DNA from 4 places in the Chitinophaga nivalis genome. Region 4 is predicted to be linked to each of the others. Evidence: riboswitches for the same ligand, from Rfam matches in the RefSeq annotation. Region 4 holds a riboswitch; each other region holds the start of a gene.
The links. Region 4 has a riboswitch for cobalamin ahead of metE (5-methyltetrahydropteroyltriglutamate--homocysteine S-methyltransferase). Riboswitches for the same ligand answer to the same signal wherever they lie in the genome.
Positions count from the first base shown of each region.

Region 1: linked by a shared signal. The riboswitch ahead of OL444_RS18660 (DUF5074 domain-containing protein) and the one ahead of metE (5-methyltetrahydropteroyltriglutamate--homocysteine S-methyltransferase) in region 4 are both predicted to bind cobalamin.
Region 2: linked by a shared signal. The riboswitch ahead of OL444_RS27885 (TonB-dependent receptor plug domain-containing protein) and the one ahead of metE (5-methyltetrahydropteroyltriglutamate--homocysteine S-methyltransferase) in region 4 are both predicted to bind cobalamin.
Region 3: linked by a shared signal. The riboswitch ahead of OL444_RS08680 (DUF1852 domain-containing protein) and the one ahead of metE (5-methyltetrahydropteroyltriglutamate--homocysteine S-methyltransferase) in region 4 are both predicted to bind cobalamin.

Region 1 covers NZ_JAPDNR010000001.1:4,713,829-4,720,087, forward strand. The annotation lists tRNA gene OL444_RS18645 (tRNA-Arg) at 101-174, shown strand; gene OL444_RS18650 (DoxX family protein) at 403-771, opposite strand; gene OL444_RS18655 (winged helix-turn-helix transcriptional regulator) at 903-1,259, shown strand; cobalamin riboswitch at 1,542-1,766, shown strand; gene OL444_RS18660 (DUF5074 domain-containing protein) at 2,102-3,445, shown strand; gene OL444_RS18665 (hypothetical protein) at 3,670-3,984, shown strand; gene OL444_RS18670 (hypothetical protein) at 4,063-4,476, opposite strand; gene OL444_RS18675 (hypothetical protein) at 4,514-5,014, opposite strand; gene OL444_RS18680 (TonB-dependent receptor) at 5,341-6,259, opposite strand, start outside.
Region 2 covers NZ_JAPDNR010000001.1:7,653,296-7,659,554, forward strand. The annotation lists gene OL444_RS27875 (glycosyltransferase family 39 protein) at 1-692, opposite strand, end outside; gene OL444_RS27880 (PAS domain-containing sensor histidine kinase) at 956-2,581, opposite strand; cobalamin riboswitch at 2,843-3,062, shown strand; gene OL444_RS27885 (TonB-dependent receptor plug domain-containing protein) at 3,188-5,164, shown strand; gene OL444_RS27890 (DUF5074 domain-containing protein) at 5,175-6,259, shown strand, end outside.
Region 3 covers NZ_JAPDNR010000001.1:2,106,861-2,113,119, reverse strand. The annotation lists gene OL444_RS08690 (bile acid:sodium symporter family protein) at 1-29, opposite strand, end outside; gene OL444_RS08685 (methionine synthase) at 81-1,109, opposite strand; gene OL444_RS08680 (DUF1852 domain-containing protein) at 1,136-2,188, opposite strand; cobalamin riboswitch at 2,373-2,554, opposite strand; gene OL444_RS08675 (Lrp/AsnC family transcriptional regulator) at 2,693-3,178, shown strand; gene OL444_RS08670 (inclusion body family protein) at 4,609-5,181, shown strand; gene OL444_RS08665 (hypothetical protein) at 5,368-6,259, opposite strand, start outside.
Region 4 covers NZ_JAPDNR010000001.1:2,995,181-3,001,439, forward strand. The annotation lists gene OL444_RS12240 (TonB-dependent siderophore receptor) at 1-2,067, opposite strand, end outside; cobalamin riboswitch at 2,500-2,684, shown strand; gene metE (5-methyltetrahydropteroyltriglutamate--homocysteine S-methyltransferase) at 2,862-5,165, shown strand; gene OL444_RS12250 (cysteine-rich CWC family protein) at 5,240-5,494, shown strand; gene OL444_RS12255 (DMT family transporter) at 5,525-6,259, opposite strand, start outside.

The DNA.
Region 1 (6,259 bases), 1.7 Mb from region 4:
ATATTTGCAAAAAAGTTGTCAAATATAAAAAGTTGAAAAATAATTTGTTAGAATCGTAAAAACTTCTACATTTGCCATCTCGAAAGAGAAAAAACAAAATGGCTTCGTAGCTCAACTGAATAGAGCATCTGACTACGGATCAGAAGGTTTCTGGTTTGAATCCAGACGAGGTCACAAAAAGAAAAGGTTTCAGCATCTGCTGGAACCTTTTTTCATTGGTGCCTGTCGCATTGCCTATATGATCCACCACTCCATTCCATTAGTTAATCCATACAAAACAAACAAGCCTCATCTGAACTCCCGCACGCATCTTTATAACCTCCTGCCGGCAAAAATCAACACTGACGATAAAGCTGATCCTTCTCCTTTACCAGGGCAGCAAAGAAGAAGGATACGTAAACATTATGCGGTAGCATTATGCACTACTTTACGCATGCTGAAATAAGAAACGAGTAACAACGTTTCAAATATCAATGGCGGCAGGATATGGCCCAAAGCATCCCCCGCAAAGGCATGTGAGGCTGCTGCGCTGAGAAATAAAACAGTAAAGCCTGCATAACCCCATTCCTTCCACGGTGTATAACGGGGAAGACTTAAAAGAATAATACCGATACATTTTCCGGTACCAATCAACAGCGGCAGAAAATCCGGATAACCCAGATGCCGTACCGTGGTCAGTACAAAATCCATTCTCATCAGATCAGTAATAGCCGTTAAAAACAGGATGACAAGAAAAATAATGGTCGTAATGCGATAAGTCCGTTTCATCATAAATTTGTTAATAATTTATATAATAACTTTAGGGTATCAAATGTATTAACACATTGAATATCAAACAATATGGCACGGCAAGGTGCGTTACGTACCTATAGGTATGTAATGATGAAAATCAATCAACTACTATGAAAGTTTTTTTGAAAAATGAAGAGAGTATAGACTTTTGTCCGGTAAGGGATGTCTTTGATCGTATCGGGAATAAATGGGCGATGATGATCGTACTTACTTTAGGACAAACCAATCATCCGATGCGCTATCACCAGGTGCAGGAAGCCATTGGCGATATTTCGCAGAAAATGCTGACGGCTACTTTGAAACACCTGCTGGAAGACGGACTGATTGCCCGGCAAATGTATCCGGAGATTCCGCCAAGAGTTGATTATTCCCTGACGGCGAAAGGAGAGAGCCTCCTGCCTCATTTATATAACCTCGCAGCATGGGCCAATGAACATATGCGGGAGCGCAGTCCTAAAGCCGGATGAATGGCTACTGCAGACTACCTGTCCGCTTTTTTTTCGTAGCAGCATTTGTACTAACGAAACCGGCAAGTGGTAATTAATTGTTGAGAATAAGTAGCCCTAACCCTTTACGGACGTAGGTTACAGGTAGGTATAGCCGATAGCGCGTATGTTTGTATAAGCAGACAGTAGGTATGTATCTTTTGAAGGCGATGCTATCCTGCCCCCTGAAAATAACTGTTGCTATCTTGCTCCCTGCAGTGTTTATTTCCTGTTTCCTGTTTGGTGATTACATATACTTACCGTACGTTTGTGACCGCAATTGGTTATACCGGTGTAGTGCCGGTATATTAAAAGGGAATCCGGTGTGAAACCGGAGCTATCCCCGTAGCTGTAATCCTGCACAACTGCCATGGCAGTTGTCGTTTTTTCGGAATTATTCTCCTCGCCACTGTTGTGCTGCGGCATAACGGGAAGGCCCCTCCGGAAAAGCAGGAAAGCCAGAAGACCTGCCAGCTGCCATTAATCATTCAGCGCTTTCGGGTGAAAGGCAAGGAATGCAAGCCAGACTATGGCTTTCTTTTCTCGTTTTATCATTTATGGCTGCGGATGACAGATCACAGGCTAATCCTGTGCACGTTTTAGTATTATAAATTTCCACGTTCATACAGTAGCTGGTATGCTGTATAGCTGTTTTGTATGTTGAAAACAGGATGAACGTTTGTTGCCTTTGTATCATGTAATTTAAAACCCTATGAGCGGACAGTAACAGTTTTACCTATTTGGCTGTAACTATAATGCAACAGATGATGATGACATATAAGTACCCTTAACCTCCCACATACTCATCTTTTAAAAAAGAGAAAATGAAAAGACATGTACTATCATGGATGAGCGCCCTTTTTTTACTGACGGTAGTATCCTGCCGTAAAAATGAAGTCCCTCCCTCATCACCAGTCAGTGAGACTGCCACACTCCGGTATAATATGGCAGTAGGGGATAGCCGCCTGCTGCAGCCGGCTCCCGGTTATCCACCCGGAAAAAATTTTAACTGGACGGTCAACGGCGAGGCAGCCGGTCATGATGCTGCTTACCGCTTTGCCGCCAAAGAACGCGGAGATTACCGCATTGTATTTACCTCAGGTGATCAACGGAATGGTGTTGATTCTGTTGTATACCAGGTAAAGGTTACCGGTAAGTATGAGAATGGATTTTTCATGCTGCACGAAGGGCAATATGCCACCAACAACGGCGACATGGCCTATTACAGCTACGACAGTAATAAGGTTACCCAGGGAGTGTATAAGCTGGAAAATCCGCTGAAGAACCTGGGGCCTACTACAGCCACCCTGCAGTTTGCCACCATCTTTAAAGGCAAAATGTATATGGTCGTAAAAGTAGGTGGACCTATGGTGGTCACGGATGCCTATACCATGAAAGAAACCGGCCGCATAGCCACCCTGCCGCAGGATGAAGGGCATGCCTTTCTGGGTATAGATAGTACCCGTGGCTTGCTGAGTGCTGCCGATGGGATTTACCGCGTTAGCCTCAGTGCTCCTGCTATTGGCGCCAAAGTGGCTGGTATCAACAGTTCCGCCGGTGATATGCTGTTATCCGGCAACTACATTTTTACCCTTACGAAAGATGATGGTATTGTAATACTGCAGGCCAGTAACTATAGCATTGTAAAAAAACATGCGAAAGGTACGATTGGCTTTGCCCGCACCAATGATGGTGCAGTATGGGCTGCCGGCGATTCGGCATTGGTGAGGATTGATCCGGTGACGTTGCAGATTACCGAAACCAAACTGCCCTTTAAAGTAACGAATGCCTGGGCATATCTCTCCTGGAGATCCGGTTCTATTACAGCCGGCAAAGCAGGCAATGTGGTATACATCGCTGCCCGGAAAGAAGCCCCCGGTATTGGTGGTATGCTCGAATATGGCGGCACTACCGTGTATCGTTATATTCCCGGTACACCGTCTTCGCTGTCAGCTCCCTTTATTACCCTGCCTGCCGGCCACTATTTCTATGGATCTGCAGTACGGTATAATGATGCGAAACAGGAACTGGTGGTTCCTACGCTCGGCGCAGAATGGGGGAACAGCAACAATAACAGATGGCTGATATATAATGCCAATACTGGTGCCCTGAAACAAACAGTTCAATATACAGGTTATTACTTTCCTGCCCTCCCGGTCTTTCATTGATTCATTTCCCCGCATTGTTTGTTATAAACCATTGATGAGAGCCGGTACTATTACCGGCTCTTTTTTTATGTCTAGCGCCATACCAGGCGTATGGGCCCGACCAGCATCATTCGTGTATTCATAGCTGTTATGTTTGCCGGCCATCAGGAGGGGAAATGTAATATGTGGTTTAAAAATTATATATTGGATCCCTGTAATGATTTTAATCCCCTAAAACCTATACTATGATTATTTATGGCCGCAGAAGTTTCTGCATGAAATCCTTTCAGCTGGCAGATATCGGTATCGCCAACGATATCCCTGACTTTGTAAAATTTGAAGTCAGACAAACGTATGTACATATTTACTGGATTCCACTTTTCCCCATTGGCAAAATATGGTGCGTTCGCAAAACGGATGATAAGCTGTATGAGGTGAATGCAGAAATATTGCCTGCACTGCAATCATTGCCACATCCGAAGGTATCCTGGGTGGCTTTCATCGGCTTAATACTGATCGGGGTACTTTTCCTGGCTTTTGTAGTAGCCGGAAGACTGTAGTTGCCTCGTTGTTTATATAAAGCCGGTACAGGGAACGACCTGCTGAAGGGCTGCCCGTACCGGCTTTATCGTAGCCTGCTATTCGAATAAAGTCAGTTCATCCCGGGTAAGGGCGTGAAAAAGATTCTGCAGCTGGTGCACGTGTACGATCGGAAGGCCATAGGGCACCAACCCGGTAGGTGCGTCTGTAAAAGGCTGGAAAACGTTGTTTTCATAGCGGATATGCACACTGTTCAGCCGGTTGTATTTAAGCGAATAAACCTTTACATCTTCTCCATACTCCGCTTCGCCCCGGATGAATCCGAACCTGGACAACAGGTATACATCCAGTACTACCGGATTGGCTTTGGCGCAGGGAATTTTACTGAGCGGCAATCCGGAATTATAAATAAATTCTTCGAATATACCTTCTACAAGGAAGGCGGTTTCCTCCATATTACGATCAAAATAAGACACGTAATTACCTATTCTGATGTCTGATGCTGTTATCATGCAATGTATACGATTGATATAATGAGTATGGCCGGTATCAGGCACACCTGGAGGCTTTTATCTGCAGTGATGCACAGAGGTCCAGTATAGTGGTGATATCATTGGCCGGTACAAAAATTACCTGTATGTCGTCGCCATAACTATCTCCGAAATAGATGGGCGCCACCTGAATATCATTGGCTGCCAACTCGCCGTTCAGCCAGTTGAAATAAGCCGTGAGATCCGGCAGTTGCTGGTTGTACGGATAATCCGGCAGGTCGTTGTCTTCAAAAATTTCCTGTACCTGTTCATGGAATTCATCCATCTTATCGGATACGGCAAAGTAATCATACAGTTCGGCTGTGAGTATAAAAGCGGTGAGTCCCTGCGGATCTACTTCCAGCAACCATAACATGTCTTCATCTGTTTCCCGGAAATAGGCTTCCGGGTCTTGTTTGGCCGTCAGGCAAATATCGGCTATCTCCGTAGCAGTTGCTGCATCAATGTGATAGCAGGTGAGGCTGTTGATTAATTGTACCAGGGCTGTTTTTTCCTTCATGACAAAACGGTTTCATTATACGGTGCGTTTGCCTGCAACCCCGCTGGTCATCACTTTGGGGGCCTGCAAACGCGGATAAATATAACAATTTTACCCGATAGTCACCCGGAGCAGGTCCCGTTAAATCATTCCGGATAAAGTACTTGCCATCGGCTTCACAGCCGTGTTATCAGTGGGTATCAGCTGCCCGGTTTCAGCTGGTTGCGTATCAGATAGAAGTACCGCTTTTTACTTAGTATCAGCGCCGCGTGGGTACCTTGTGCTATCAGTGCTCTTTTTTCCGGCACCCGGGTTAATTGTTTTTTTTGTTACGTTGCCAATCGGACCTATCTCGCTCTGTTGGCTTCGTCGCTGTTACTGGTATCCTTCTTTCTCACGGTTTTAATTTTAGTACTGCCTAATTTTTTATTGACGGAAATCCTGAAATACCGGGTATCACTGAAGGCGGTCATATCCGAAACGGAAAACGTATTGTAGGTGTAAAAATGATTGAGCCGGAGGGTATTGAAAATATCACCTGCGTAAAAAGACAATTGCATATTGCAGGCGGGTATTTTCTTCGAAAAGCCAATGCCTACCTCTCCGGTACCTGAAATGTCTGTATTGGCAGATACTGTTTTACTGTAATAGCGGCCATTTACCGACGCATCAATTGTAGTGTTAAAGATATTGGTAAACTGTTGGGATATATTGCAGGTGTACTGAAAGTTGCTTGTATTCATTTGTGCCTGGGGTACATCTACAAATTGTTGCACCAGCGAAACGGTATTGCTGATACTGCCTCTCCATTTATCTTTGATCAGGGTTTTGCTGATAACACTGGTCAATCCCCAGGTAGTTGAGTTGCCGTAGTTAAAGCGATCCAGCAGGGTGGTGTCGGGTGGAATAACAACGGCTACCTGTTCAAACAGGTGATTGCTTTTGGTATACCTCGCGAGGAATATATAGTCTTTGTGCAATGTATAGGACAACTCGGCAATGAGGCTGTTGGATGGCCGTAGTTCCGGATTGCCTTTTACCAGGTATTTATCGCTGATGTAATACACAAAGGGGTTGAGCTGCGAATAAGACGGCCGCCTGATATCGCTTTTAACAGCCAACGATAAACTATGCCGGGAGTTAATCGTGTAATTGATATAGGCGGTAGGAAAGAAGTTGAGATACTGCCGATCGTTGTTTTGGCCGGAGGTTAGTTGTATTGTTTTCAGATAAGTTTGTTCCAGTCTGCCACCTGCTTTTACTTCC
Region 2 (6,259 bases), 4.7 Mb from region 4:
TATAGATAATACAACAACGCACCTAACAACACCGGTATCAATGCTGCTGCCTGATGTCCGATCACACCGAAAAAATCCAGCGGCCGGAATTCAGCGCCATCCACTCTTCCGGAAGATTGAAAACGAAAAGAGGCGAACTGGTTATCTACATTCCAGTAGACCACAGGCAAAATAGTGATGCCGAAAAACAGGATGCTGGCAGCAAACCACGGCGACCACAAATACCTGCGATACCTGGCAGACAACAATAAAAACAATACCGTTCCTGCCGGCAAAAACACGGCGGTATACTTACTGTCGAATGCAAGTCCCATCGCAATGCCCGTCCATATCCAATACCATTTCCTTCCTTCAAAGATGGCCCGGTATAATGCAATCAGGGATAGGCTCCAGCATAACAACAACGGTACATCAGGGGTAGATATCAGCGACACCATGGTAATCATCAATGTGGCATACAACAGCAACATCGCATTACGCGCGCGGTGTACAGACAGAAAACATCCGGCCAGCCGGTAAAACGCCAGCAACGTACCGGCAGTAATCAGGGAATCTGCCAGCTTGATCACAAAAACATGTCGTCCGAAAAGATCGGTAAAGGCACGGAGTATCCAGGCTATCGCCGGCGGATGATCGAAGTAGGACCAGGCTAAATGTTGTCCGTAAAAATAGTAGTAGGCATCCTGCGGCATAGGACCCATTATACCAATAAAAGAAAGTCGTAATAATGTAACAAAACAGATCGCGGCCGCCATCCATTTATGCGTAGAAAGGTACACCTTTAAGTCATTTACCCACGCTGATTTCCCCTTGCTCAATGCTGACAGTTATTAAAATGGTGACTAAAAATACATTCCTATATGACACCCGGATGATATCGTCCGGAAAGTATAAAATTACGCACCCTATCAATAAAAAAGCAATTTTATATCCGCACTATTTATAGTAATATTCCTCAGGGTCTTGACAGCGGCAACAGAATATGAAAAGCCGCGCCTTCTTCCTTATTACTGGTCGCATAGATGCGGCCACCGTGGTTTTCTACAATCTTCCGGCATAATGCCAATCCGATGCCGGTACCTTCATACTCCTGATAATTGTGCAAGCGGTGAAAAATAAGAAAAATCTCTTCTGCGAACTGCGGATCAAATCCTACTCCATTATCCTGTATAACGATGTGTGTATAAGGTTGGGTACTATAAGGCAGGGAATACTCTTGTACTTCTTCTGGTGTGAGCATCGCCGCCGTTAATTTTATTTCAGGCGGAATGCCTTTCCGGGTAAATTTCAATGCATTGCCGATGAGGTTATAAAACAACTGATTCATCTGCAGCGGTAAGGCGGCAATTTCCGGTAATGGCGCCGTCTCTATTACGGCATGCTGCTGATGAATCAATACTTCAAAATCAATATAAATATTCTGCAGAATGTCTTGCAGTCTGGTGGGCATAAATACCGCTTTACTGTTTTCCACCCGCGAGTAATCCAGCAGATCGCTGATGAGATGAGACATGCGCTGCGCGGCACCAGATATTTTGCCGAGATATAACTGGCCGGATGTATCCTGATGTGCCTGTGTTTTCTGCAAAATACCGGAGAAGGTGATAATTTTCCGCAATGGCTCCTGCAAATCATGACTGGCGATATAAGCAAACTGCTGCAGGTTGTCATTGATCTGACGCAGGCTTTTGTTGGCAGCAGCCAATGCCTGGGTACGGGTTTGTACCAGCTCTTCCAGCTGCATGGATGTCATCCGGTCCAGTGTGATATCCCGTGCCATCCCCATAATAGATTCCGGCTGTCCGTCTTTTCCTGTAATCACCATGCCCTTTGCATGCAGGATATGTTCTTTCTGCAGTGTTTTATTCACCACCCGAAAAGTACAGTCATACAACCCGCTGGTATCAATGGCCTGCTGCCGCAGGGCGGCCACCCGTTGCTGATCGGCTTCGTGTATGCAACCATGGAATACGGCCATACTGCAGGCTTCTGCTGGTAGTCCATACCATTCACTGATCAGGGGAGAATATGTAACGAATCCGGTCCGGAGGTTCTTGCTCCAGGTACCTAGTTCTGCCACATCTACCGCATTGCGGTACAGCTTTTCTGTTTCCCGCAGTTCCTCCCGGGCCAGTACCAGGTCGGTAACATTGACAGCTGTACTCATCACCCCATACAGTAATTTGCTTTCGTTATATAACGGTTTATAAATAAGTTTATAATAGCGGATATCCGGCTGACCTTTCCGCCGGATACGCACGGGGTCTTCTGTTCCTATGTAAGGTATCCCCGTAGTAAATACACCATCGAGCAAGGTGCTGAACACCTGACCGCTCAGTTCCGGTACCGCTTCCAGCAAGGGTTTACCGATCACACCGTTATTTTTATCCCAGATATCCAGCATCGCCTCATTGACCAGCCGGACACACATTTCAGGACCAGTGTATATTGCCATCGCCACGGGAGACTCCATGAGCAAGTCTCTATAGAATTTTTCTCCGGTACCATCCGGTAAGACAAAAGTTTCATCATCGCAGTGCAACCAGTGTGACGGTTCGGGAACTTTATATGGGAGGTTCATCGAATTAAGTTCTTATGCTTGGAATAATCATTTCAAATACTTTGTAGCGGCTATTCCTCTATGATTAAGCAGGAACGGGGAATTTTATACCCGTTTTCAGACCATATACCCGGTCCGGTTCCTCCTCAGACAGCGGCAACAACCAACGCCAGCTGTATTAACAGTACATTCCATTAACAGGCTGTAAAAAGACTCCAGGGATTAGTTTTCAGGAATCATGCCGCTTCCCCTTCTCTTTTGGATATTCCCCTGACAAAGCGTAGGTTTGCAGCCACAAATGGTTATGTCTGCCCCGCAGATATATTAAAAGGGAATCCGGTGTAAAACCGGAGCTATCCCCGTAGCTGTGATCCTGCCTTCTTCCACCTGTGCGAAGAAGTGTTTTTCCGGAATTCTACTATGCCACTGTGTGTCCGTTACATGGGAAGGCCTACCGGAAAAGCAGGAGAGCCAGAAGACCTGCCAATTGTATTTATTCATCAGCGCTTTCGGGTGAAAGGCCGGGGATGTAAGTCTTTATAAGACATATCTCTCTTCTTGTATTATTCGCACTCCCCAAGCGCTTTGGAAGTATAATCCATCATGTGTTTACTTAGATTTCTGCCTGTGGCTTCAGGTATATATTTGCTTATTGCCGGGAACGCCGTTGCGCAGACAACAACCAAAGACACGTTACGGGAAGTACGTGTAGACGCCAAACGAATACCGGCATACATTAACCCGGTTACGCCGGTACAAACGCTTACCGGCAAAAAACTGGAACGGCTCAACAGCCTTTCCGTAGGCGATGCTATCCGTTATTTTTCCGGCGTGCAGCTAAAAGACTATGGTGGCGTTGGCGGGCTAAAAACCATCAACGTGCGCAGTATGGGCAGTCACCATACTACCGTATTCTATGATGGCATGATGATCGGCAATGTACAGAACGGACAGGTAGACCTCAGCAAATTTTCACTCGATAATATAGCGGAAATATCTTTATACAACGGACAAAAAAACAACATCTTCCAGCCGGCCCGCGCCTTCTCCGCCGGTAACGTACTCTTTCTGCAATCCAAAATACCTGTGTTTAACGAAGGAGAAACCATACACGGTAAGGTAAGCGTTAAAACCGGTTCTTCCGGCCTGATCAATCCCGCCATTCTGTGGCAGCAAAAGATCAATAAACGTATAACCGCCACCGTTAGTACGGAATGGATCAACGCCAATGGACGCTATAAATTTCATCTCATCGGTCCGGACTACGACTCGCTCCTGGTACGCCAGAACGGCAACGTCAACGCCTTCCGTGCAGAAGCCGCCCTCAATGGGGTATTACGCGATAGCAGCACCTGGAACCTGAAATACTATTACTATAGCTCCGCCCGCGGCTTGCCCGGCGCTACAGTAGCCGGCCACTATACCTATGGGCAGCACCTGAAAGACCAGGACATGTTCGCACAGGGTACCTGGAGTAAAAAAATAAGCCGCAAATACAGCATTATGGCGAATGTGAAGTATAGCAACTTCTACAATGTATATACTGATCCGGAGTACCTGAACGAAGCAGGGTTTCTCCAGAACCGTTATCTGCAGCAGGAAGTATACGCCTCCCTCGCCAACAAATATACCTTTACACCGTGGTGGGAAGCCTCCCTCTCCGGTGATGTCATCGTCAATACCCTGAACGCCAACATCCAACGGTTTCCTTATCCCTCCCGCTATACCGGGCTCGTATCGCTCGCCAGCAGATGGCACTTCAAACGTTTTGAAATGCAGGGAAACCTCCTGGCTACTCTCGTGAATGAATCGGTGAAAGCCTACGAAGGCGCCGGCAATAAAAGAGAATATACGCCTGCCATTTCGGTTGCCTGGCAGCCATTGGCGCACCAGAATCTTTGGCTGCGGGCGTTCTATAAGAATATATTCCGGATGCCTACCTTTAACGACCTGTATTATACCTACATCGGCAACAACAACCTGCGCCCGGAATATGTAAAACACTATGACGCCGGGTTCACCTATACCAAAGCATTCCGTGGCAGCTGGCAATACCTGTCCATACAGGCAGATGCCTACTATATAAAAGCAACGGATAAAATTGTGGCGGTACCTGCTGCCAACCTCTTCGGATGGTCGATGATGAACCTCGGACAGGTCATCATCAAAGGTACCGATGTGAACATCAACAGTGCCTGGATGCCCATACGTGACGTGATGCTGAACCTGGCACTCACGTATACCTACCAGGATGCACGGGACAGAACCACCGGTAAAAATGCCTTTAACTATGGTGCACAGATTCCCTACACACCCTGGCATAGCGGAACTTTCCTCGCCGGCATCGACTGGAAAGCACTCACCCTCAACTACAGTTTTATCTATACCGGCGAACGGTATAATCAGATAGGCAATAATGAAGATAATTACGTACAGCCCTGGTATACCAGCGATATATCTGCTTCCTGGTCACTGCAGCAAGGTGCGTATCAATATAAACTGACAGGAGAATTAAATAACCTGCTGAACCAGCAATACGATGTAATTGCCAACTTCCCCATGCCGGGACGCAATTACAGGGTAACGCTCAGTGTTCATTTTTAATATCATGCATATGCAAAGATTACTGGTCTGCTGCTTACTCATCATACTATCTGCCGGCTGCAGAAAGGATATGCCAAGGCCAACCATCGCCTACAAAGATATTCCGGGCTTCTCCCGGAATACCGATGGAAAAACCACGGTGAAAGGATTTTATCTGCTCAATGAAGGCAACATGAACATGAATAAATCCTCACTGGACTATGTGGATCTCATCAATGGCCGGTATATCCGCAAAATGTACGAAGCTAAAAATACCACTATCGTAAAGGGTTTGGGAGATGTCGGCAACGATCTTCGCATATACGGCAGCAAACTATATGCAGTCATCAACAACTCCAATAAGGTAGAAGTGATGGATGCCGCCACTACGCGGGTACTGAAACAGATTCCTATCCGCCAGAGCCGGTATGTGGTATTTTATAAAGACAATGCCTACGTTACTTCCAATGAAGGTTACGTAGCCATTATTGATACCGCCACACTCAACGAAACCGGCCGCATTCCTACCGGCCGCAATCCGGAACAGATGGCGATTATCGGCAACAGATTATATGTGGCCAACTCCGGTGGGTATAGTCCGCCTAACTATGAACGCACCGTTTCGGTGATCAACCTCGACACGCGACAGGAACTGAAACGTATTGATGTAGCGATCAACCTGCATCGCCTGGCGGTAGATGAGGAAGGAGATTTGTATGTTACCTCCCGGGGCGACTACTACACCATCCCTTCCCGCCTGTATGTCGTAGATACTAAAACAGATAAGGTAAAAAAAGAGTTCCCGATTGGCGCCAGCAACCTGGTCATCCACAACGGACTGGCTTATATTTACTGTGTGGAGTGGAGCCATATCACGCATAAAAATACCATCACCTATTCCCTCATTGATGTAAAAACAGAACAGCTGCTCGACAGAAAATTCATCACCGACGGCACAGATAAGGAAATCACCATTCCGTATGGCATCGCGGTAGATCCGGATACAGAAGATGTATTTGTAACGGATGCCCTGAATTATGTGACACCTGGTTTCCTGTACTGTTTTGATAAGAACGGAAAAAAGAAATGGCGGATGGGAACTGGTGATATTCCTGC
Region 3 (6,259 bases), 890 kb from region 4:
TTCTTTAATACTGCTAATAACTTATTCAAAGTGCTGCTACTATAATTTTCCGGTGATCCAAAATTATTTATCAATTATAACTAAATCGCAAATTCTTTGCGTACAATTTCAGCTCCTGCGCTTAAAGCAATTAACTTACCTCTTGCCACGTTTCGGGACAAAGGAGCCATACCACAGTTTGTAGAAGGGTAAAGATTTTCAATATCTACAAACTCAAGCGCTTTACGTAGCGTATTAGCTACTTCTTCAGGTGTTTCAATAGTATTGGTGGCCACATCAATTGCACCAACCATTATTTTTTTGCCTCGAACAAGTTCAATTAAATTTAAAGGCACATTTGAGTTGTGGCATTCTAATGACACCACGTCAATTTTAGATTTTTGAATTTTAGGGAAAATTTCTTCGTATTGACGCCATTCTGAACCTAATGTTTTTTTCCAATCGTTATTGGCTTGTATTCCATAACCATAGCAAATATGCACTGCAGTTTCGCAGTGTAAACCTTCAATGGCTCTTTCTAATGCTGCCATTCCCCAATCGTTCACTTCATCAAAGAACACATTAAATGCAGGTTCATCAAACTGGATAATATCTACCCCTGCATCCTGCAGCTCTCTTGCTTCTTCATTGAGTGCTTTCGCAAATTCCCACGCTAATTTTTCCCGGCTTTTGTAATGGTCATCATATAAGGTATCTACCATTGTAAGCGGTCCCGGTAATGCCCATTTTATAGGCTTATTAGTCTGTCTACGTAAAAATTTAGCATCTTCAACAAAAACTGCTTTTTGACGTGCAACATCACCTACAACCACTGGAACACTCGCATCATAACGGTTACGAATTCTCACAGTTTTGCGATTTTCAAAATCTACACCACTTAAATGCTCGATAAAAGTGGTTACGAAATGTTGGCGTGTTTGCTCACCATCACAAATGATATCTAACCCAGCCAATTGTTGTTCCTGCAAAGAAATGCGCAAAGCATCTTGTTTCCCTTCCAATAACTGATCTCCTTCTAATTTCCAGGGCGACCAAAGTTTCTCAGGTGGTGCAAGCCAGGCTGGTTTAGGTAAACTTCCTACAATTGAGGTTGGTAATAGTTTTTCCATTGTTGTTTCTTATTTTCTTTGATTTATTAATTAGCGAATTTAGCAGCCCACTGCTCAAGAATATCCTGGTAAGGTTTAATGAAATGCTCTTCAGCATATTTACCCTGTTCAACAGCCAGTCGGCTGCGCTCTTCACGGTCATAAACCACGCGGGTCAGTGAATAATCTTCGTGTTTAAGACTAGGTTGATAAATTTTCCCAGCCCCTGAATTTGCATTGTAAATTTCAGGGCGATAAATCTTCTGGAAAGTCTCCATCGTACTGATTGAGCTGATTAGTCCAATATCAGTATAATCAGCAAGCAGATCTCCGGAATGATAAAAAGCCATCGGTGCCACACTGTTCGGAGGCATGAAAAAACGAACTTTTAAGCCCATTTTAGAGAAATATTCATCAGTGATAGAATACTGATCCTGCAGATACTCAAAACCCAGAACCTGATGCTGATACTCAGTGCGGGTATACGTTTTGTTGCCCGATACACTTAGACAAATGATCGGAGACATTTTAAAGTGCTCTTTATAAGTGGCTGAACTCACAAAGCACTTGTAAAGTTTTCCGTGCAAATCACCAAAATTTTCAGGAATACAAAAATTAGATTTATTTTTATTGTGCTCGATCAATAAAATACTGAAATCATAATCACGAACATAAGAGGAAAAATTATTTCCGGCAATACCTTCGATACGCTGGCTAGTCTTACGGTCAAAAATATTCGTTTTTAAAACTTCAATCAACGGCAGATTGTTAATACCATTCTTATCACCAATACTCATCGTTACTGTGATGATTTCAAGTTCTACAAGGTAACGATCACCTTTAGGATTATCCAAATGAGCCAATGCATTGAATCGATTGTTAATCATATTTAAGGCATTACGTAAGTTTTGTTGGCGATTAGCTCCTCTGGCCAAGTTTGCAAAATTGGTTGTCAGACGCGTTTGACTTGAGGGGTGATAGTTTTCATCTAAACATGTACTCTTCAGCGTGAACACAAAATTATCCTTGATGGTATTCTGAATATTTTCCCTGTATTTTTGTTCGTTTACTTTCGAACTTTCTGATATGATCGCTTCCATTAGTTGTTGCAATTATTTTATTTTCAAAAAACAATTATTCTATAGCTAACTTAATTATCAATTAAACGCTGCGACCACTAAAGAAAGGACCTAAGGAAGAGATATGTACATGAAGAGGCGTGATCAAGCCTTGATGGGCTTAAAACTTGTACAATCTGACCAATGACCTCTTTACGCGGAAGCATCGACCAATACAGCAAAGGCAGGTATCCTGACTTGTAACAGCTTTTACCAGCCTTCCCGCTTTCGCAGTGACCACTATTGTAAAGCCCTGTTGTGTTACTTACAGTTGCGCGACAGCTCGTGATTTGCACACGATTCCCTTTTAATTCACCGCTAAGTAAAACCTTTCCTGATTGTTGAAATATGAAAAGAACAGAAGTATTAAATTGCTGTCAAAGTTATGTTTTTGACCATAAAAACTTATTAAATACCAAGAATTAAGTAAAAAATGCCGTATTTGAAACTACTTTTAGCTATTTATGCTGTAATTTTTTTATTTTTATGGCCATTAAAGTTATTTATGCTATGGACCAACTAGATGAGATCGATCTGAAACTATTAAAGCTATTGACGAATGATTCGAGCCGGACGATTAAAGAGCTGGCCGAGGAAGTTAATCTGTCATCCTCGCCTGTCGTTGCACGGGTCAAACGACTGGAAAACAATGGCTACATCAAAAAATATATTGCACTGCTCAACCCGGAAAAATTCAACCAGGGATTTATTGTATTTTGCAATATCAAGCTAAAACAACATGACCGGGAAATCGGACATAGTTTTGTGGCGGATATTCTCAAGATTGACGAGGTAGTTGAATGCTATAATATCTCTGGAGATTATGATTTTTTTCTAAAAGTGTTTGCCCGTGACATGAAGCATTACCAGGATTTCGTATTTAATAAACTAGGTTCAGTAAAAAGTATTGGCAGCGCGCACAGTACCTTCGTTATGTCGGAGATCAAGAATTCGCATAATTTCTGCTTTTAATAGTGACAGAAGTTTGGGTTAATGGGTACAATAAATTTTGAAAATTTAAGATTTATTTATTATTGGATGCAAGTGTATGAGTGCAGTGGTAACCAAATTATTTATTCTCAAAGCGCAATTAAAAGTTTTAGGGTTGAAGATGTTTGTAAAAATGCTTAGCTGAATGTCGTTGATCTATAAGATGTCGATGTCCTTTACAAAAATCCTCAATTTTAGATAGATCATCTATCAGAAGGTTCGAAAGTTGTCCCTCGTAGTCCGCAAAAAACTTCCTTTGATTTTTGATTCCTTACCCCATTAAATTAATTGAAGGAGTGAAAACAACCAAAACATTAGAGGATAACACAAGTATTAGTGACGATATTTTCTCAATGCTTGCACCGTTTGATAAATACCCTATGCGATAAATATCCTTCTCAGGAAATCAACAATATATTAACAAAGAGGCTCCTCAACGTTTAAGAAATCCCCATATGTGTAGTGGTCAAAATTCAAAAAAACATTCACCAATAGACGATAGGTTATCTAAGAAGCAATCATGTTTCACTTGATAATTTTAAATTGAAATTATTGTCAGGATTGGGATCACTCCCCCGAGAGAGCTTACTGGTTATGATTGTATTTATTTCACTCCTGCAAAATCCTTTCTCCAATTTTTCTATATCCGTTACAATAAATTTATATCAAGCTTCGCAGATGGGTTTCAACCTACCGAACCAGAGAACTGGTGCGGTAGCATCCAGATTCGATGGCCCTGGCAATTTCCATATGGCAGCTTCAATATGCTTCTCATAATATCAATTCAAAAAGGTATGTTTTGCGATATAAGTATAGTGAGCAGTTGATCATAATCGCTTAGTGTTTCCCTTTTTTGAGGTCATTAAATGCACAAACTCCGCAACCATTTACATCCGTCGCAAGAATGTATCCTTAGGGGGCAGATTGTCTGGGATTGAGCAACCGCACCAGTATCAGCCCTTTAAAACAACGCAAGAAAATACCCGGGCCAATAACAAAACACTTTGCGACCAGGAGCGACATGCTTACAACGCAAATACCATAGACAAATTCAAATCATATCAACAAGATAATAATAAGGAATGCTTACATTCTGTATTAGAATTTTTTTTGAAATTTTTTCTCATTCATGAACAAAATCAAATTAAGCGCTGTTATCTATTAGCGTAAAAACTTACGATCTCAAATAACCAGTTCCTAACCTCATTCCCAACCCTCAAATACCATAACATCAATGCACCATTTAAAAGGACACTAACTGACCAATATTATCCCATTCCGGGTGTTATCTACTCACATTTGACTTCTCTTTCCGGAGATGATCAGCATTCTTTTCTGATATACATATATATAATCAATGGCGGATACCGAAAAGCCAGAACAGAGTAGGTAAAACTTTAACATCACCTCATATGTCAAACACAGCGCAAGCTCCCGAGCATTCAAGAACTGCTCAAAGATCGGTAGTTAACAACATCAGTGTATTAACAATCGTTGACGTCGAACAAATTAAGTCCCTCAATCCCAATCCAAGTCAGGACCCGGACAAACCACAGCCTATTCATTACAACCAGGGTGTCACCATGAGATGCCCTTATGATCACTTCGTGTCGGAACCTGGCCCGGGGAATATTACCTTCAAGGCAAATTTACAAGATACCGTTTCTTTCAGGGCAACGACTGTTTCCGGTAATTCAGAAAATGCTGTTATTGTCTATAAAATAAAAGGCAACGACTCAGTGAATGTATTTAACCCTTTTCTGACAAATACGATCACCAGGACTGGTTCAGTAGTGCCTTCATCACCCAATAGTGTTCCCCCATTAACTACCCCCCTCACATTTTATTCATTTGATTCCAAGATAAAAAGTAAAGGCACTGAAGTCTTCACCATCTATCTGGCGCTATATGAGCTGGATGCATCCGGGGAGAATCAGGTACTTTATGGCTACTTCTACTGGGATCCAACCATTCAGGTACAATAAGCCGCTGATATCCTTTTACGTATTCAATGTTTTATATACAGCAGTTCTGCATAAACGGAACTGCTGTATAATGTCTGAAACCTGATACAGGCCAGCTACGCTGGTCTCAATTTCTTATAATTCTTCGGCGCAATACTCGTTTCCTTTAAATAGCCCCTTTCAATAAAGGAGCTGTTGCTCCGGGTACTATTCCCGTTTGAGCAAGACAAAATGCAAGCTATCTTTCTTTTCAATGTACCAATGCTTATTCAATTCCAGTGACCAGCCATTCGCTTGTACAATACCATCTTTTACACACAGATTATCCCTTGCCGGCAATGTAATCACTTGCCAGTTCTGCATAAGCATGCCACCATTTTCCACCTTCAGCTTTCCCCAAACATCTTTTATTTCAGCAGTAGGATATACTGTACCCAGTTGTCCCAGGTCGAATAAATTATTAGGGTTAAAGACAATATTCATTTTCTGCAGGTTGATGACCAACACCGGATAGCGCGTAAAAAGACGGGTATAAACAGCTGTTTGCGCTTGTCTGGCTTTCTCTTTTATTTTTTCCGTACGTATGATACGATCTCCTTTATACCGCTTTTCCAGCTTCACCCATTCAGCTGTGATCGTTGTTTTGGGCACGGTCACCTGATAGTATTTTCCAATCAAAGCCGAAAATGAAGCATTGGAATCCACGGCATGTGTCCAGGCGGGTGATTTCTCATAAAGTAAATATCCATAAACAGGGCCGGTAATATAGGGCATAGCCCGGATCAACGAAAGTCGCGTGGCCGCCCGATCAATCTCCGTATACAAATGTTGCCGGATACTGTCCGATGGTCTGCCCAGTAATACGCCTGTATATTCAGCTAGTCCCTCATTCATTTCCAATTGGCGCTCATGATCGAAAGTTGCCGGAAACAACTCCTGTCGCTTTTTGCGAAAGAGCAGCGCATGCGTCAAATCAACCTTACGCTGATCTATGGGCTTTGCCAGGGCTGATTTTAAGGCTTGCAGTTCCAACAGCAAATAGATACGTCCGTTCGTCGTTGCCAGATGATCTATGGTGGGGCTATACGCAGGCAAACCC
Region 4 (6,259 bases):
GCCTTTACATACGCCGTTATCCAGTTGGTAACTGAGCCAGGTATTTTGTATATGCGTGGCAGTACCAGGTACTTTGTTGCCGACTAATTTAGGATCGCTGTCTGCCGATATCGCTGCATCTGTATAGGCATAGTTAACCATCGCATGCAGGTGCGGTATAATCTCTCCTTTTACATCCAGTTCCACGCCACGAATAGTCTGCTTGCCGGTTTGGCGGCTGTAGATAAACTGATTCGTCCGGGGATCCGGATGTTCAAAATCGGTAACCAGCATATTGTTTTTGATGATCCTGTAAACAGCCAGGGTAGAATTCCATTTACCGCCTAACCAATCTCTTTTGAACCCTGCTTCTACGTTGTAGCCGGTAAGTGGTTTGAAACTCTTTTTCTGCCAGTCCATGCCGGGATTTTGCAGGAAGTACTTATCATATATAAAATAGACGGCGGTATTTTTATCGAAAGAATAACTGACGCCGGCACGTGGCGTAAACATTTCGTCTTTGTTATTCCCGCTGTAGGGATTCTTATAGGTATTGATGGTATACCGGCCGGCGAGGGTAATACGGAGCTGGTTGTCGAAGAAGCCCAGTTCATCCTGCAGGTAAAATCCGTTGTAGCCATAATTGTATTGTACGCCTCTCTCCCGGATGTTGCGGGAACGATCCCAGGTAGGCAATTTTACATGGCCATATTGGGGCTGATAGATATTAAAGGAGGCATCGCCCAGCGGTGCAGCCTGACCCCAGTCTGCAAAGTAGCTGCTGTTTTTCAGATCTACTCCTGCCAGGATGTTGTGGACTACTGTTCCGGTGTTCATTTTACCTGTGATGAATACCTGTCCGGTTCTATTGGTACCGAGGGCATCCCAGATATTGATATTCCGCTGCAGTAAGCTGTCGTTGTTGGCAGCAAAAGCAGTAGGCCACATACTTTGTCCTTCCTGTTGATAATGGAAATAGGCTGCCTGGGCAGTCAGTTTCCAGCGGTGATTGAACTGGTGTTCAAATATGGCGAGGAGGCTTTTATCCTGGATGTTCGTAGGTGCGAAGTTGGGTTCTGCTGTTGTAAAATTGCGGGGCAGGTCGGCGTATTTCCGTTTGGAAAAGGCGTAGTTACTGCCAATGGCATTCAGTTGCAGGAACTGATGACTGTATTCGAGGGTCACGCTGGTTTGTTCGTCTATCAGATATTTGAGTACCGGTACAACGGAATAGCGGTTGTTGAATTCAAAGTCGCGGTGAGAACCTTTCAGTTGTCCCATTACATTGATGCGGTACAGCAGCTTACCGTTTTTGGATAGCTTGCCGTCTACATCAGCGGTGGCTCTGTAAGTTTCGAAGCTGCCGAGGGTAAGGGTTACTTCTCCCTTTTCTATACCGGAAGGTTTTTTAGTAACGATGTTATAGAGGCCGCCGGGTTCTCCGTTGGATAACATAAACCCTGCCGGGCCTTTCACAAATTCTACCCGGTCTACCATGCTCATATCTTCCGCGAGCGGGCTCCAGGGACTGATTTGTACGTTCATGCCATTGCGGAAGGGGGTGATCTGGGAGCCACGTACCTGGATGTTGGCGTAGAGGTCCCAGTGGCCAATACGTTGTGCACCGCTTACGTTGCGGGTTACCCCTTCCTGTATGTCAAATATCTGTTGATCGGCCAGCACTTCATTGGTGACTACCTGGATGTTTTGGGGAATCTCTACGAGGGGAGATTGTAAGCGCAGGGAATTGGATACTTCGTTGATGTTGTATTTATTATGCTTATTACCGGTGATGATAATTTCTTTCATCTGCTGTTCGGAGGTGTGCAGCTGCAGTGATAGCTGGGTGATTTTATCTGTTTCCACCACTACTTCCTGTGTCATGTTTTCATAACCCAGGAAGGATATCTCCAGGGTGTAGCGGCCTGGCTTAATTCTTTTAATAACAAATTCACCCTGTTGATCTGTTAAGGCGCCATGATTGGAGTTTTTAATACGCACAGTTACAAAGGCGGCAGGACTGCCGTCGGAAGTCGAAACTTTTCCTTTAATAGCCGACAAAATCTCTCCCGCATTTGCATTACCCACAATTGTTATCAGTATTAAGGTAGTTAAGAAGACTTTTTTGATAGTGGCTATCCCACAATTAAAACAAAGCTTCATCGGTTTTTTAGGCATCAAAACTAAACGACCCGTTGGTGGATAATTTATGGATATGGGAAAATGATTTACCTAATCAGGAAAAATAATGATAGATGTTCTCACACATAAAAAAAACAGGTGTATTATATAACCCGAAGCCGCGTATTATCTGTTTTATAACTTACTGTTGTCAATTGCATGCGCCGTCATCGCAGTGCGTATAACTGTGCATGACAAGATCAGTAGTAAGGTGTACATTTTACGGATAAAACAACCTTTTATTTTTCGGGCTATTAAGCAACATAAACAGCTGGCAGGTAATAAAAGTTTGTTTGATATCAAATTATTGTACATTCACCGCAAGGTTCTTTATTTACTTCTTCATCAAGCGGAAAAGGTCCCTGGGTAAACCAGGGTTAATAGGGAATTGTGTGAAAATCACAAACTGTCCCGCAACTGTAAGTAACGCTACAAGTTTTTACCCTCGTTGTCCACTGCATCATAGCGGGAAGGACGGTAAAAATGTTACAAGTCAGGAGACCTGCCTGGTCCGTATTTGACAATGCTTTCGTGGATTGAAGCAGATAGTCAGGCTGATGTACAAACGCAGTATACCCATGGTATTTCCCGGGCTTTACTGTGTACATCCCGTTCTCACTTCTTCTTTCTTCACTTTACGGCGCATTGCGAAGTGCTAAAGAGCTTTTAATTGTTTCCTCATTTTAAAAGCACCCAAAGCAATGCAAACGCACAACTTAGGCTACCCGCGGATTGGCAGCCAGCGTGAACTCAAAAAAGCCTCAGAACTTTACTGGGCCGACAAACTGCCATTGGCGGCATTATTGCAGGAAGGTAAAAACATCCGGCTGCATAACTGGCAATTGCAACAGGAAGCAGGCATCGACCTCATTCCCTGCAATGACTTCTCGTTCTACGATCAGGTATTGGATACCGCTTTGATGACAGGCGCGATCCCGGAAAGATACCAACCACTGATTGAACGGAAACAACTGAACAACATCGATTTGCTGTTTGCGATGGCTAGAGGCTATCAACGCGAAGGCTACGATGTAACGGCCATGGAAATGACCAAATGGTTTGATACCAACTACCACTATATTGTACCCGAATTTAAAGCAGATCAGCAGTTCACCTTATACTCCGATAAGGTGATCCGTGAATTTACCGAAGCGAAAGAAAATGGTATTGCGGCCAAACCGGTGATCATCGGACCCGTATCCTTCCTCTTGTTAGGTAAAGAAAAAGCTGCCGGATTTCATAGAATATCCCTGCTGGAAAAACTGTTGCCCGTATACGAAGAAGTATTAGGCTTACTGCAACAGGCCGGCGCCACCCACGTACAACTGGATGAACCTTGCCTGTCATTGAATCTTGGTGAAAAAGAAAGGGCGGCATTCACCCAGGCCTACCAGCAGCTGCACCAACGATTCCCGCAACTGCATATTATCCTGGCCAGCTATTTTGAATGCTACGGTGAAAACCTGGCTACCGTATTACAGCTGCCGGTACAAACCCTGCACCTCGACCTGGTTCGTTGCCCTTCCCAGCTGGATGATATCCTGGCAGCTGCACTGCCAGCCACCCTGCAGCTCTCCCTGGGCGTAGTGGATGGCCGCAACATCTGGAAGAATGACTTCCGGCAGTCGCTGGCCCTGATCACCAAAGCAGCAGATGCGATTGGCAAAGACAGACTCTGGATGGCGCCTTCCTGCTCCCTGTTACACGTACCGTGCGACCTGGATCTGGAAACAGATGAGGAAACCCTGCAACCGGGAATCAAACAGTGGATGGCCTACGCCAAACAAAAAATTACGGAAGTGGTAACGCTGGCAAACCTCGCCACCGGAAAAGATATTGAACATATGGAACGCAAGCTGCAGGAGAACATCCGGGCTAATGCCAACCGTAAAACATCGGCCATTATCCATAACCCTGCGGTAAAAGCACAGGTAGCGGGCATTACAGACAATGATAGTCGTCGTCATGCTATTTTTGCTACCCGTAAAATCAAACAGCAGGAAGCTTTACAGTTGCCGAAGTTCCCGACTACGACCATCGGCTCTTTCCCGCAAACGAAAGAAGTAAGAAGCTGGCGTGCGAAGCTGAAAAAGCAGGAACTGAGCCAGCAGCAATACGATGAGCTGATCGCGAAAGAAACTGCCGATACCATCCGTTGGCAGGAAGAAGTGGGCATCGACGTACTGGTACATGGTGAATTTGAGCGCAACGACATGGTGGAATATTTTGGCGAGCAGCTCGATGGCTTTGCCTTCACTCGCAATGGCTGGGTACAAAGCTATGGCAGCCGCTGTGTGAAACCACCGGTTATTTACGGTGATGTATCCCGTCCGGCGCCTATGACCGTGAAGTGGACGCAGTACGCGCAGTCGCTCACCCCGCAACTGGTGAAAGGTATGCTGACCGGTCCGGTGACGATTCTGCAATGGAGCTTCGTCAGAAATGACCAGCCCAGAAGCGAAACCTGTACACAGATAGCCCTGGCCATCCGTAACGAAGTGGTGGATCTGGAAAAAGCCGGTATCCGCGTGATTCAGATCGATGAACCAGCTATCCGGGAAGGTTTGCCACTACGTCGGGAAAACTGGCAGGAATACCTGGAATGGGCCGTGCGCGCTTTCCGTATTGCCGCCAGTGGTGTGAAAGATGAAACCCAGATCCACACACACATGTGTTATTCTGAGTTCAATGATATCATTCAGCACATTGCTGATATGGATGCAGACGTGATCACGATCGAGTGTTCCCGTTCCCAGATGGAACTGCTGGATGCTTTCGCCGATTTTAAATATCCGAATGAAATCGGCCCTGGTGTATATGATATCCATTCTCCCCGTGTACCATCCAAAACGGAAATGGTAGCCTTGATGAAAAAGGCCCAGGCAGTTATCCCGGCAGAACAGCTGTGGGTAAATCCGGACTGCGGACTTAAAACCCGTCAGTGGGAAGAAACCCGCAAAGCACTGGTAGAAATGGTAGCGGCAGCGAAAGAGTTGCGGCAGTAGTCTGCATCTTTGTAATGTATTATTTCCCGCCCGGCAACCGGTACCCACCGGTAGCCGGGTTTATTTCCACGATTATGTGTGAACACGAAAGGAAACATTGTCCGCGATGTAACAGCGGTTTTGAATGTAAGGTTGGTTCCATACTGATCTGCCAGTGTAGTGCGGTAACCCTGAGCACAGAGGAACGTAATTATATCCAGGAACAGTACACCGATTGTCTGTGTGCCAACTGCCTCAAAGAAATGAAAGCCGCCTGGCACAAAGAGTTGTTTAAAAGAAAACTCTACAGGATATCTGCCTTATTATTTAATAAAAATAAATCCGGTTAACCCCCATGATATGCCATTCTCCTCAACTGATTACACCGGTTGACTGGTGGGTGTTTTTACTTTGCTGGTACTTAATAAAATGCCTGCCAGTACCAGCACGCTACCCACCAGCTGGAGGGTGGTAAATTGTTCTCTTAAAAAGATATAGGCAATCAACGCCCCTATTACCGGATTCAGGTTGAGGAAATTACCAACCTGCGCAGCCGGTAAACTCTCCAATGCCCTGTTATAGAGGAAATAAGCCACAGCAGAAGCGAATACGCCCAGGTAGGCAATACCAGCCCAGGCCTTGGGAGAAATATGCGGTATGCCTTTGTAATACATTTCTATGCCGCTAACGGGAATTAATACAAGGGTTCCCAGGAAGATACCCATGGTGGTCATGAGCAGGGTATCTGTGTTTTTAAGTTGCCGGGATAAAAGTGTATAGGCACTCCAGCAGCAGACAGCACCTACCAGCAACAGGCTGCCCAACAGCGCATGATCTGTTTTATGGTCGGCGCCTACAAATCCTACCAGTATTACGCCGGTAACAGATAACAGGATGCCATACACACTTTTGCGCCGCAGCGGCTCGCGGAGGAAGATCGCTGCCGGTATGGCAATCGCCACCGGTATCAGTCCTTCTATCAATGCACCGGTGGATGCATGGATATAGGACATCCCGAAGTTGAAAAAGGTATAATACACGGCAACACCGGCCAGTCCCATGAGGAATAGCTGTTTATATGGCAGTTGCTGTTGTACCTGCCTGCGGCGGTGCCA